DNA from 3 places in the Alteromonas sp. 009811495 genome. Region 3 is predicted to be linked to each of the others. Evidence: predicted binding sites of a transcription regulator. Region 3 holds the regulator's gene; each other region holds the start of a gene.
What was found. Region 3 encodes FNR, which switches genes on or off when oxygen is low (the NO sensors DNR and NnrR bind a similar motif). Its sites were predicted from a motif close to TTGATCTAGATCAA; they were not measured.
Positions count from the first base shown of each region.

Region 1: clpB (ATP-dependent chaperone ClpB) is a predicted target of FNR. The motif match lies at 1,918-1,931, and genes of this name have one in related genera.
Region 2: OZ660_RS05895 (DUF3149 domain-containing protein) is a predicted target of FNR. The motif match lies at 1,555-1,568, and genes of this name have one in related genera.

Region 1 is NZ_CP113972.1:2,847,420-2,851,711, forward strand. It holds gene clpB (ATP-dependent chaperone ClpB) at 1-1,780, opposite strand, end outside; gene pgeF (peptidoglycan editing factor PgeF) at 2,000-2,725, opposite strand; gene rluD (23S rRNA pseudouridine(1911/1915/1917) synthase RluD) at 2,730-3,713, opposite strand; gene OZ660_RS13005 (outer membrane protein assembly factor BamD) at 3,900-4,292, shown strand, end outside.
Region 2 is NZ_CP113972.1:1,297,852-1,302,143, reverse strand. It holds gene prmB (50S ribosomal protein L3 N(5)-glutamine methyltransferase) at 1-588, opposite strand, end outside; gene smrB (endonuclease SmrB) at 676-1,296, shown strand; gene OZ660_RS05895 (DUF3149 domain-containing protein) at 1,325-1,450, opposite strand; gene OZ660_RS05890 (MFS transporter) at 1,775-3,106, shown strand; gene OZ660_RS05885 (glycoside hydrolase family 13 protein) at 3,103-4,292, shown strand, end outside.
Region 3 is NZ_CP113972.1:2,111,373-2,115,664, reverse strand. It holds gene OZ660_RS09765 (heavy metal translocating P-type ATPase) at 1-486, shown strand, start outside; gene ccoS (cbb3-type cytochrome oxidase assembly protein CcoS) at 488-766, shown strand; gene OZ660_RS09755 (sulfite exporter TauE/SafE family protein) at 753-1,412, shown strand; gene fnr (fumarate/nitrate reduction transcriptional regulator Fnr) at 1,464-2,204, shown strand; gene uspE (universal stress protein UspE) at 2,375-3,298, shown strand; gene ttcA (tRNA 2-thiocytidine(32) synthetase TtcA) at 3,462-4,292, shown strand, end outside.

The DNA of each region.
Region 1 (4,292 bases), 740 kb from region 3:
GATCAGAAAGCCCTGCTCGGGAGCGTCTAATGGCATTCGAAACCGCTTGAACCGCTTCGCTTTGTCCAACCACTCGCTTGTGGAGTACTTCTTCCATGCGAAGTAGTTTGTCACGCTCTCCTTCTAGCATTTTTGCTACAGGAATGCCCGTCCAACGCGACAACACATCAGCAATTTCTGCATCTGTTACTTTGTTTTTGACAAGTTTAGTTTCACGAGTTTCATTTTCTGCGGCTTGCTCTAGTTTAGCCTCTAGCTCAGGAATACGGCCATATTGCAATTCAGACATGCGGTTTAAATCTGAAGCACGTCGTGCAATTTCAAGGTCAAGCTTAGCTTGCTCAAGCTCACCTTTTATTGTTTGCGTCCCCTGCATGGCGTCTTTTTCATCTAGCCACACTTTCTCTAGTTCTGCATATTTACTTTCCGCTTGTTCACGTTCTAGCTCAATCATTTCTAAGCGCTTGTGACTAGCGTCGTCCGTCTCTTTTGCCAACGCTTGCTCTTCAAGCTTTAGCTGAATAATACGCCGTTCTAGACGGTCCATATCTTCTGGTTTTGAATCAATTTGAAGACGAATACTTGAAGCGGCTTCATCAATCAAATCGATAGCTTTATCGGGTAATTGCCTATCACTTATATAACGGTGAGACAAACTTGCCGCAGCCACAATAGCAGGGTCAGTAATATCTACAGAATGATGCAGTTCGTAGCGCTCTTTAAGCCCGCGCAGTATAGCAATGGTATCTTCAACACTTGGCTCTTCCACTAGAACCTTTTGGAATCGACGCTCAAGTGCAGCATCCTTTTCAATGTACTGACGGTATTCGTCCAGCGTTGTGGCGCCTACGCAGTGTAACTCACCTCGAGCTAGAGCAGGCTTGAGCATATTGCCTGCATCCATTGCACCGTCACCTTTACCCGCGCCTACCATGGTGTGAAGCTCGTCGACAAAGAGGATTACACGCCCCTCTTCTTTAGCGAGTTCATTAAGTACCGCTTTTAAGCGTTCTTCAAACTCACCACGGTATTTTGCTCCCGCTACCAGCGCTCCCATATCAAGCGCCAACACGCGCTTATTTTTAAGTCCTTCAGGCACTTCCCCATTAATAATACGCTGGGCAAGCCCTTCCACAATTGCGGTTTTACCCACACCAGGTTCGCCAATTAACACAGGATTGTTTTTTGTTCTGCGCTGCAACACCTGCACGGTTCGTCGAATTTCGTCGTCTCGCCCGATGACAGGGTCTAATTTTCCTTGCTCTGCACGCTCGGTTAAGTCTGTCGTATACTTTTCTAGCGCTTGCCTAACATCTTCTGCATTTGGATCTGTGACTTTTTGACCACCACGCATATCGTCAATGGCCGCTTCAATAGCGTCTTGCTTAATATTCAAGCTCTTAAGAATTTCACCTAATCGCCCTTTGTCTTGCAACGCAGCGAGTACAAAAATCTCTGACGTGATGTATTCGTCTTTGCGCTGCTGCGCTATTTTGTCACACAGATTAAGTAGCACACCGCTGTCTTTACTTAACTGAACATCACCGCCAATACCCTCGATTCTTGGAAGACGTTCGATAGCTTGACTTAATGCAGAACGCAGAGCATTTACATTGATATTAGCTTGGTCTAACAGTGGTCGTACTGAGCCGCCTTGCTGATTGAGCATGGCAGTCATTAAATGTACAGGTTCTATGTATTGATGATCTCGACCCAATGCGAGTGATTGAGCATCGGATATAGCGAGCTGAAATTTACTGGTAAATCTGTCTAATCTCATAATCTCAACCTAAAAAGAAAACATAAAATGTTTTTAATTCGATGATGTAGTTATGGGATCTGGTGATTTATGATTCAAGTACGAAAATGCAATCTTGGCTAAAAAGATGCCGAAAGGGGTAAAAAACACCAAAATAGTTGATTTAGAACAAACTACAGATAATACAAAATGGCTTAGTCACGCTACTTGGCCAATCAACTGCCAGAACAGCACTACCTTCTACTTAATACCAATTACACTCACAATGCGCCCAGTCGCACGTTTACCTTGGTGCGTTGCATGTCGATGAGAATAAAAAAGATCATTGCGGCAGTATGTACAGAGTTCACTTTGAGTTACGTTATCCACGCCTAAAGCACTTAGTTGAGTTTGTGCAATAAATGGTAGGTCCAAAAGATACTTATCAACTGAATCACTTGTAGAAAGCGCATCGGGATATGATGAAAACACCCCAGCAACTCGTTCATCTACTTCGTAACACTGTTTGCAAATAGCCGGGCCAATCCATGCAAGTAATTCACTTGGCGCGCTTTCGAAACGACAGACAGCGTTTGCAATCACGCCATTTTCTAGTCCTTTCCAGCCAGCATGCACTGCAGCCACTTCTGTTCCCTTGGTATTGCACATTAAAATGGGAACACAATCAGCAGTCATTACCGCACAATAATAATGGGGTGATTGTGAGTACGCAGCATCGGCAGTTGTATCAATTGTTGGTAAAGCAACAACGCGGTTAGAGTGTACCTGCTCTAACCACGTTAACTTTTCGTGCTGTGGCAGAAGTGCTCGGTTGGCTTTGACAAGCAATAAGTCATCGCCAACATGCGCTCCTACGTTTAGTCCATGATAATCACCAAGACTAACACCTCCAAGTCGCGTACTTGTGTATGCAACAATATTGTCGGGTGAGCGCCAATGCGGTTCTATCGTCTTGGTCACCGACATACGACTACAGCATATCCTGCGGGTTGTCTTCGGTGTCTTTTTTGACAGCCTTTAACAAGTCTTGCATATCCTGTGGCAACGGTGCTTTCCACGTCATCCACTCTTCTGTTTCTGGGTGGAAGAGAGACAACTGCGCTGCGTGTAGCGCTTGACGCTGAAACCCTCTAAGAGCACTGATAAACGCTTCCGATGCACCTTTAGGTAAACGCGGACGACCGCCATATACTTGATCGCCCAACAAAGGATGTTTGATGTGCGCCATGTGCACACGAATCTGGTGCGTTCGTCCGGTTTCAAGTTTTAAGCGCAAATGCGTGTATGCTCGAAACTTCTCTATCACGCGGTAATGCGTTACGGCTGGTTTGCCCATTTCGCGAACCGCCATATGCGTGCGTTTGGTTGCGTGACGACCAATTGGCGCGTCTACAATTCCACCTGCAACCATAGTTCCCAATGCAACTGCTTCGTACTCACGGCTCATCTCACGACGTTGAAGTTGATCAACAAGATGGGTTTGCGCAGGTATTGTCTTTGCCACAACCATCAATCCGGTAGTGTCTTTATCGAGACGATGAACGATACCCGCACGCGGAACTTTATCGATATCAGGAACATGATTAAGCAGTGCATTTAGTACTGTACCACTAGGATTCCCCGCACCAGGGTGTACTACCAAATCAGCAGGTTTATTGATTACCAAAATGTGGTCATCTTCATAAACAATGTTGAGGGCAATGTCTTGTGCTTTGCTCGTTACTTGAACGTCCATTTCGGCCTTGACGGTAATCACTTCGTCCATCTCCATTTTATGGCGAGGTACTGTGATAACTTCTCCGTTTACCGCCACGTTCCCATCTAAGATCCAAGTTTTTAACTTGGAACGTGAATATTCAGGGAACAAATCAGCTAAAACCTGATCTAACCGTAAACCAAAATGCGCAGCTTCCGTTGAAGCTTCTAATTGTATTGTGTTGGGCGACTGTGTCATAACACCATTGATTACGTCTAAAAAAGAGTATTATAACAACTATTCACGCTGTACACTGCGTTGTTTACGTTTTTGTATGGTTTTTCTCACCGTTAGTACGTTAGAATGCAATTAAAGTGTTGTTGTTTAACACGTGAGCTTAGACAGCGAAGTATTTAAACTGTTTAGCAGGAAACTAGAATTATTATGAAATCATTTCGTTTACTAGCGCCGGTCTTATTAGGTGCTGTGATATCTGTCGCAGGATGCAGTTCTTCAGATAATGAAGAGAAAGCCGTTTTAGCTAACATGGGTGCGCAGCAACTTTACGACAGTGCGAAGCAAAGTATGGAAGTCGGCAACTTTAGCGCGGCTGCACAAACATTGAGCGCATTGGACTCACGCTATCCTTTCGGTCCTTTATCTCACCAAGTTCAACTTGATCTGATTTATAGCTATTACAAATCAGGTAAGATTGATGAGACGTTAGCAACTATCGACCGCTTTATTCGTTTAAACCCAAATCATTCAGACGTTGATTACGCCTATTACATGCGTGGCTTGACTAATATGGAGTCTGATAGCAATTTATTTCAAGAA
Region 2 (4,292 bases), 810 kb from region 3:
GTCTGATTGAATGGGGTAAACACGGTGACTTAATCCGTGCTCCTGAATATTGATATCCGCCACTTCTAACGCGTCGGTACTGATGTCCACTGCATCAACTTGCGCTTCAGGATAGGCGTGCGCCAACGCAATGGCGATACAGCCCCCGCCCGTGCACATATCGAGGATACTCGAAGGTGCGGTTTCCACAAACGGCGCAAATTCATTTTGAATCAGCTCAGCAAAAGGCGAACGCGGAATAAGTACACGCTCATCAACATAAAATGGCATGCCACAAAACCACGCCTCATTGGTGATATAAGGCAGCGGCATACGGGTTTGTACGCGCTTAAGTACAAGCTCTGCAATTTTCTCGCGTTCACTTTTGGTTAACCGAGATGTCAGTACACTTTCACCGACTTGCTCTAAAATAGGGTGTGGCAAATGCAGCGCCTGCATAACCAAGCTTGTCGCTTCGTCCCATGCATTGTCGGTACCATGACCAAAATACAACGCCGCATCATTAAATCGACTGGTTGCCCATCGTGTCATATCTAACAAAGTATGCAGATCTTCAATGGCTTCTTCTAGGTAAAACTTATCGGTCATGGTGTTTGGGTACATCAACAATTACAAAGCTGGTATCATACTAACATTTAGTGTGTTCGCCCATGTTAATTTGCATATTGATTCATAATGAAAGCGTTTAAAAAAGAACTAAAAGCCTTAAAGAAACAAACTTTAGCTTCTAAACTGAACAATGCGGGTAGTATCGACCGTGTTGAAGAAGAGACCTTTTCATTTGCCGATGCAATGCAAGGCGTAAAACCCCTTCAGCAGGACAAAATTGAACCTGATAAACAAGTCGCGCTATTTAACAAACGCCAACAGGCTTCAACAGCACACCTCACTCATAGCAAACAACTTGCTGCCTCATTTAGTTTTTCAGACATGTATCAGGCTGCTTTGCCGCAAGAAGGACCAATGCGTTATTGCAGAGACGGCGAGTCTTCCCACATTGTTAAGCAACTAAGACGCGGTGATTACTCACCTGAGATGATGCTAGATTTGCATGGTTTAACAAGAGAAATGGCAAAAGCGGAACTGGCAGCACTTATTCACTCTGCTAGAAAATCGTCAATTGACTGTGTAAGCATTATGCATGGTTTCGGGCAAGGCGTTCTTAAAGCCGCCCTGCCACATTACCTTGTACAGCACCCTCACGTAAGAGCATTTCACCAAGCACCACTGGAATACGGCGGACAAGCGGCGCTGTTGGTATTAATTGATATCCCGTTGCAAAATAATAAACGTTAGAAAATTCAATGTAGCAGGTGATAAACGTTTATTTTTCCTCGTCAGCACTATTGTGCATAAACAGGTATGTGTAATACATCATCATGCCAACAATAATACCTATACCTAAAAGTGAGCCCCACACTACTGGGTCTTTAATCATTGTCCACAACATAATCGTTCTCCTCTTTAACTGCATTAATCATAGAGAAAGAACAGCAGCCTAAACCTGATCTAGATCAATGTGCCAAGCGCCAAACACTTCACTGTTGGGCATTGTTGATCTACATCAAATGATAGGTGAAAGTCGTGTTTCAGTTCTGTTCCTAACAAAGTAACCGCAATGCTATTTTTGTATTGGTGTACTAATCCTCTTTTCACTTTTCAGCAATTACCTTCGGCTTAGCAAATTTCTGGTAAATACATTTGACAGATAAAACTTAAACGATTAAGTTTTGATAACGAAATGTTACCAAATTATTAATAACGAGTTTTCAATATGAAAGATTCACTCAAGCCAACAATGAGCTTCTGGCAAATATGGAACATGTGCTTCGGGTTCTTTGGCATCCAATACGGATTTGGTCTGCAACAGGCCAACTTAAGTCCGATCTTTCGTTATCACGGTGCGGCAGAACATGAGCTTCCCATTTTGTGGCTAGCAGGACCAGTTACTGGATTACTTATACAGCCTCTTATTGGCGTGATCAGCGATGGTACTTGGACTCGCTTTGGGCGTCGTAAGCCATTTTTCATGATGGGCGCATTGGTAGGTTCTATTGCTGTTATGTTCATGCCCTACGTACCTGAACTGTGGATGGTTGTTGGGCTATTTTGGATGCTTGATGCTGCCATGAATACCGCGATGGAACCTTACCGCGCCCTTGTTGGTGATAAAGTAAATCACCAGCAAAGACCACTAGCCTACGCGTTACAGACTTTCATGGTGGCAGCAGGGCAAATGCTTGCGGGACTTATGCCGCTGATCATGATTGCATTTGGTGTTTCAATTGAAACTGACGGCAAAGAAATTCCCGAAGTTGTTAAATACTCTTTTATCGCCGGTGTAGTGGTCATACTGATTTCTTCGACATGGTCTTTTTTTACTACCAAGGAGATACCACCAGAAGATATAGCCGCCTTTCGCAAGAACCAGCAGCATAAATCGGTCGGTCACGTTTTCTCAGAGCTATTAAATGCAATGCTAGAAATGCCCAAATCATTAAAAGCAATTTGGTGGGTAAAACTCGCCACATGGTTTGCACTGCCATTAATGTGGCAATACCTCTCATTGTCAATTGCTCGCCACGTTTATAACGCTCCCACACCAGATAGCCCCGGTTTTGTAGAGGGAACGGCACAGGTAGGCATGGCATTTACTATCATGAATATCGCCACTATTGTGATGGCCTTTGTGATTGTTCGCTGCGTGAAACTTATTGGTGATGCCAACACCTACGCGCTTTTTCTTCTAATTGGCGGCGCTGGTTTTTTGTCGATGCAGTTAACTACCGACCTCAATATGACTTTCGTTTGTATGGCGTTGATAGGCGTTGGCTGGTCGGCTGTAATGACGGTGCCCTTTATTATTACTGCTGATGTTACCCCGGCAGCAAGAGTGGGTGTTTACATGGGTTTACTGAACGCCATGATTTGCCTTCCTCAAATTCTTGAAATGGTCACTATCGGCTATGTGTACGATTCTCTACTAGCCAGTGACCCTCGAAACGCACTAGCGTTATCAGGCGTACTATTCATCATAGGTGCTGGCTTAGCACTTCGCATTAATTCCAAGCCAGACCATATAGCCAATCAGGAGAAAGTAGGATGAAACTTAGCACTATCAGCCGTCAATGGTGGAAAGAAGGTGTGGTGTATCAGATATATCCTCGCAGCTTTCAAGACTCAAACGGCGATGGAATTGGTGATCTTAGAGGCATCATTCAGCGACTCGACTATATCGCATCCTTAGGCATAGACATCGTCTGGCTCAACCCTATTTATCAGTCACCTAATTACGATAATGGCTACGACATATCAGATTATCGCAACATAATGGATGACTTTGGCACCATGCGCGACTTCGAAGAAATGCTGGAAGGATTCCATCAACGAGGTATCAAGGTGGTTATGGATCTTGTGGTAAATCACTCAAGCAGCGAGCACGAATGGTTTAAAGCCTCACGGGCTTCACGAGACAATCCTTACCGCGATTATTATCACTGGTGGCCAGCTGAAAAAGGAACTCCACCGGAGCGTTGGTCGTATTTTGATGAAGAAGGCAGCGCGTGGGCGTTCGACGAGCAAACTAATGCGTACTATTTGCACTACTTTGATAAAACGCAGCCGGACTTGAACTGGGAAAACCCAACTGTACGCAGAGAAATTTTCGACATGATGCACTTTTGGTTTAAAAAAGGCATTGATGGGTTCAGGATGGATGTTATTACGTTTATCTCTAAGCACGACGGTTACCCGATATTTGAAGGTGTGCATGGAGATAAAATGATTGACGTATATGCCAGTGGTCCTCGTCTTCATGAATTTTTGCACGAAATGAACCGGGAAGTACTGCAACACTACGACATAATGACGGTCGCAGAAGGACCGGGCACTAATTTGTCGAATATTCACGATCTTGTTGATGAGGACCGACAAGAACTCAATATGAATTACCATTTTGAGCATGTTGAACTCGGTCTAGACGCCCGAAAAATCGTGAATAGCGACCACAAAAATCTTGTCAAGTTTAAGAAAATTATGAGTGACTGGGCAACAGCTTTTGACGAAAAAGGCTGGGGTACCCAATGGCATACAAATCACGATTTTCCTCGTCAAGTCTCATGGTTCGGCGACGATACACCTGAACACCGAGAACAATCCTCAAAGCTGCTTAGTACTTTTCTACTCACTATGCGTGGTACTCCTTATTATTACATGGGAGACGAATTAGCCATGACAAACGCTAAGTTTGAAAGTATCGATGAGTACAATGATTTGATGACAATTAATTGGTA
Region 3 (4,292 bases):
CTTGGGAAGCATAACTCACTTATTGTGCTTAGCGGTGATACCCAACACAATGTAGATACCCTATCACAGCACCTTCCCATACAGCTTGCAAAAGGTGGTCTTACTCCTGAAGATAAGTTTCACGAAGTACAGGCAATGCAAGCCAGCGGAAAAAAAGTGATGATGATGGGAGATGGTATTAATGATGCACCAGTATTAGCAAGCGCCGATGTTGCTATAGCGGTGGGTAATGCAACGGATGTAGCAAAAACCGCCGCCGATGTTATCTTACTTGGCGATCAATTACTTTCTGTTCCAGAGTTAATTACCACCGCCAAGCAAGTAAAACAAAAAATTAGGCAAAATATTGGCTGGTCTGTAGGTTACAACATTCTGATTCTACCATTTGCTGTATCTGGTTTGCTTTCACCTTGGATGGCTGTGGTAGGCATGTCACTAAGTTCTATTATTGTGGTGACAAACTCAACCCGACTATTGAGTAAGTAGCATGAGCATTATTTACGTCCTTATACCCATCGCCATCATTATCGTGGCCGTCGCTATCGTTATTTTCTTTTGGGCTGTAAAGTCCAATCAGTTTGAAGACCTCGATCGTCAAGGCTACAGTATTTTGTTTGATGATGATCTGTCGCCAGAGGAAAAACAACTTGCAGAACAACGTAAGAAACTGCAAGAAAAAGAAGAATTAACTCACTTATCTAAACACACGAACACAGCGAAAACATCAGTCAATCAACCTGAAAACGAGACTCATGGAAGGCATTAATTACTTCTCTGCCTTTCTCATTGGGCTCGCAGGCGGCGTTCACTGTGTAGGAATGTGTGGGGGTATTGTCACCGCACTACGAATGGTTACCCCAAAAGGCGTTTCACCCTTCCCCTATACCCTGACTTATAATATTGGGCGCATTGTCAGTTATACCATCGCAGGCGGTATAACTGGTTTTTTTGGAAAAATTGCCGCAGATTATATTCCTCTCGCAAATTATGCACTTTCACTGATTAGCGGCATCATGCTGCTGCTGTTGGCATGCTATCTCGGGCAGTGGTATACAGGCTTAACCAAACTAGAACGGTTGGGCAACGGGATATTTAAAAAAATACAGCCTTACTCTAAACGTTTTTTACCATTTAGAACGCCGCTGAGCGCCTTTCCCTACGGCTTCATTTGGGGATGGTTACCGTGCGGGTTAGTCTATTCAACTTTAACATGGTCATTGGCTTCTGGCAGTGCCTTGCAAGGTAGCGCAATTATGTTCTTCTTTGGATTAGGCACCTTGCCTACACTGATTGCGACAAGCTTGGGGAGTCAATGGTTGATCTCTGGATTTAAAAACACATTGGTTAGACAAGGGATCGCGAGCATAATGGCTATATATGCTGTTTATCTGATTTATCGCGCAATCGCCTAAATCTTGCGGTATCATAACAAAGTAAACCCTGTAATTTGTGAGTTAGCATTTATGAGCAAAGGAAGCCAATTCTCTATACATTGTCAAAACTGCAGTTTCAGTCATTTATGTCTACCAGTGGCATTGAATAAGACAGAAATTGAGTCTCTTGATGACATCATTGAGCGTAAAAAGCCACTCCACAAGGGCGATACGCTTATCCAAACTGGCGATACCTTTCGTTCACTCTTTGCTGTTCGCACAGGCTCTTTCAAGTCTTTTGTTACAAACAAAGAAGGTGAAGAGCAGATAACAGGTTTTCACTTTCCCGGCGATATCATAGGCTTTGATGCACTACGTGAAAATCAGCATCAAAGCTACACGCAGGCTCTTGAAACTGCAATGGTGTGCGAACTCCCCTACGAAACGTTAGATGAAATGTCAGTACAATTTCCAAAACTTCGTCACCAGATTATGAGCTTCATGAGTGCGGAAATTAAGCAAGATCACGATATGATTATGCTGTTAAACAAACGCACAGCCGAAGAGCGTCTCTTATATTTCATCTCGCATTTGTCTCAACGTTTTGAGGAACGTGGTTTTTCACACAGAGAGTTTCACTTAACGATGACTCGTAACGAAATAGGTAACTATTTAGGTTTGACCATCGAAACGATAAGTCGCCTGTTAAGTCGCTTCCAAAAAGACGGTATTATCAAGGTAGATGGCAAGCTTATTACTATTTTAGATTTTGATAGGCTTAGTACAAAACTAGAAGCACTTAACGGTCCCAGCGTTGTGTGTAACGGTTAGGAACCCTAATCAGCAACTGGTAACAAGATTAAGATTGGCGCTTTGTTTGCGCCTTTTTTATTTATTGATCTAAAACAACTAACGTTTTTAGTATTGTCGTTTACACTTACCTTAAGCGTCCAACGTATTTATAAAACTAAATACTAAGCTTTTGTTTATAAGGGGTAGTTATGATTGAGTACAAACGCATCCTTGCTGTTGTTGATGCCGAGCGAGACACACAACCTGCCTTAAGCAGGGCCTACGAATTAGCGTCAAAATTGGGCGCTTCAGTAACAGCCATGATGGTGGTATACGATCTCTCTTATGACATGACCACTATGCTTAGCCCTGATGAAAGAGAGTCAATGCGCGACGCTGTCACTAACGAACACGCCAAATGGCTATCAGGAGAGCTTCACAAGCAAGGCTATGGAGAAACTGATATTGTTGTTGAATGGAATAATCGCGCCTATGAATCAATTATTCATTATGCCTTGGACAATCAAATCGATTTAGTGGTTAAAGCAACTAAGAAACATGATGACTTGGCATCCGTTATATTTACGCCCACAGACTGGCACCTGATGCGTAAATGCCCTCGTCCAGTATTATTGGTAAAAGAGCACGATTGGCCAGAAGGTGGCGAAATTATTGCTGCTGTAAACGTAGGTACTGAAGACGACGAACATGCCGCGCTCAATGATAAAATTACCGTTATTGCCAACGACTATGCGTCGCTTTTAAAAGGGAATGTCAATCTTGTTAACAGCTACCCTTCAACACCGCTAAATATTGCTATTGAAGTCCCTGAGTTCGACCCTGACACTTATCATGATGCGGTTAAGCAGCACCACCAGAAAGAAATGCGCGCCCACGCACTTAAATATGGTGTACCTGATAATAAATGCGTAGTTAAAGAAGGATTACCAGAAAAGGTTATCCCCATGGTTGCAAAAGACATTGACGCAGAACTCGTTATCATCGGCACAGTTGGCAGAGTTGGCATTTCAGCCGCTTTGATTGGTAATACTGCAGAACATGTTATCGATGAACTGAACTGCGATGTGTTGGCACTCAAGCCCGACGGTTTTATATCACCGTTGGCAAACTAAGTACTGTGCAAAGTAGGATGTCAATATGCTAACCGAACAAGAGCTCTGAACGAACAAGTGCTCTGAGTAAACAATAGCGAATAAATTAACGCGCGCAGGCATGGTTTCGAAAAGGTGCTTTATTGTATAATGTGCCTTTTATTACAAACCAAGCTAGTTAATTATGAGTCTAGGCACAAATGGTGCTGATGCGGCGCCTTTAAATGCGACGCAAAGTAAGCAAAAGTACAACTTCAACAAACTTCAAAAACGCCTTCGCCGAAATGTGGGTAAAGCCATTGGCGATTTTGGAATGATTGAAAATAATGACAAGGTAATGGTGTGCTTATCAGGCGGTAAAGACAGTTACACCATGCTCGACATTCTTTTATTTTTAAAGAAAATTGCGCCTATTCACTTTGACATTGTTGCCGTAAACCTAGACCAGAAACAGCCCGGTTTTCCGGAGCATATTTTACCTGAGTATCTAGATAGCATTGGTGTCGATTACAAAATCGTCGAAGAAGACACCTATTCAATTGTTAAAGATAAAATTCCTGAAGGTAAAACAACCTGCTCTCTTTGCTCCCGTTTGCGTCGCGGTATTTTGTATCGCACTGCGAAAGAATTAGGAGCAACTAAAATTGCACTAGGCCATCACCGTGATGACATGCTAGAAACCTTCTTTTTAAATATGTTTCATGGCGGTAAACTAAAATCGATGCCACCAAAGCTTGTTAGCGACAACGGTGAACACATTGTTATTCGCCCACTAGCCTATTGCACTGAAAAAGATATCGAAAAATATTCTCAGGCAGCAGAGTTTCCTATCATTCCGTGTAACCTATGCGGTTCACAAGAGAACCTACAGCGCCAGAATATTAAAGCCATGTTGCAAGATTGGAATCGTCGCTTTCCAGGTCGTATCGAATCTATGTTCCGGGCGCTGCAAAACGTGGCACCTTCACACTTGGTAGACAGCAATTTATACGATTTTAAATCAATTACCACACAA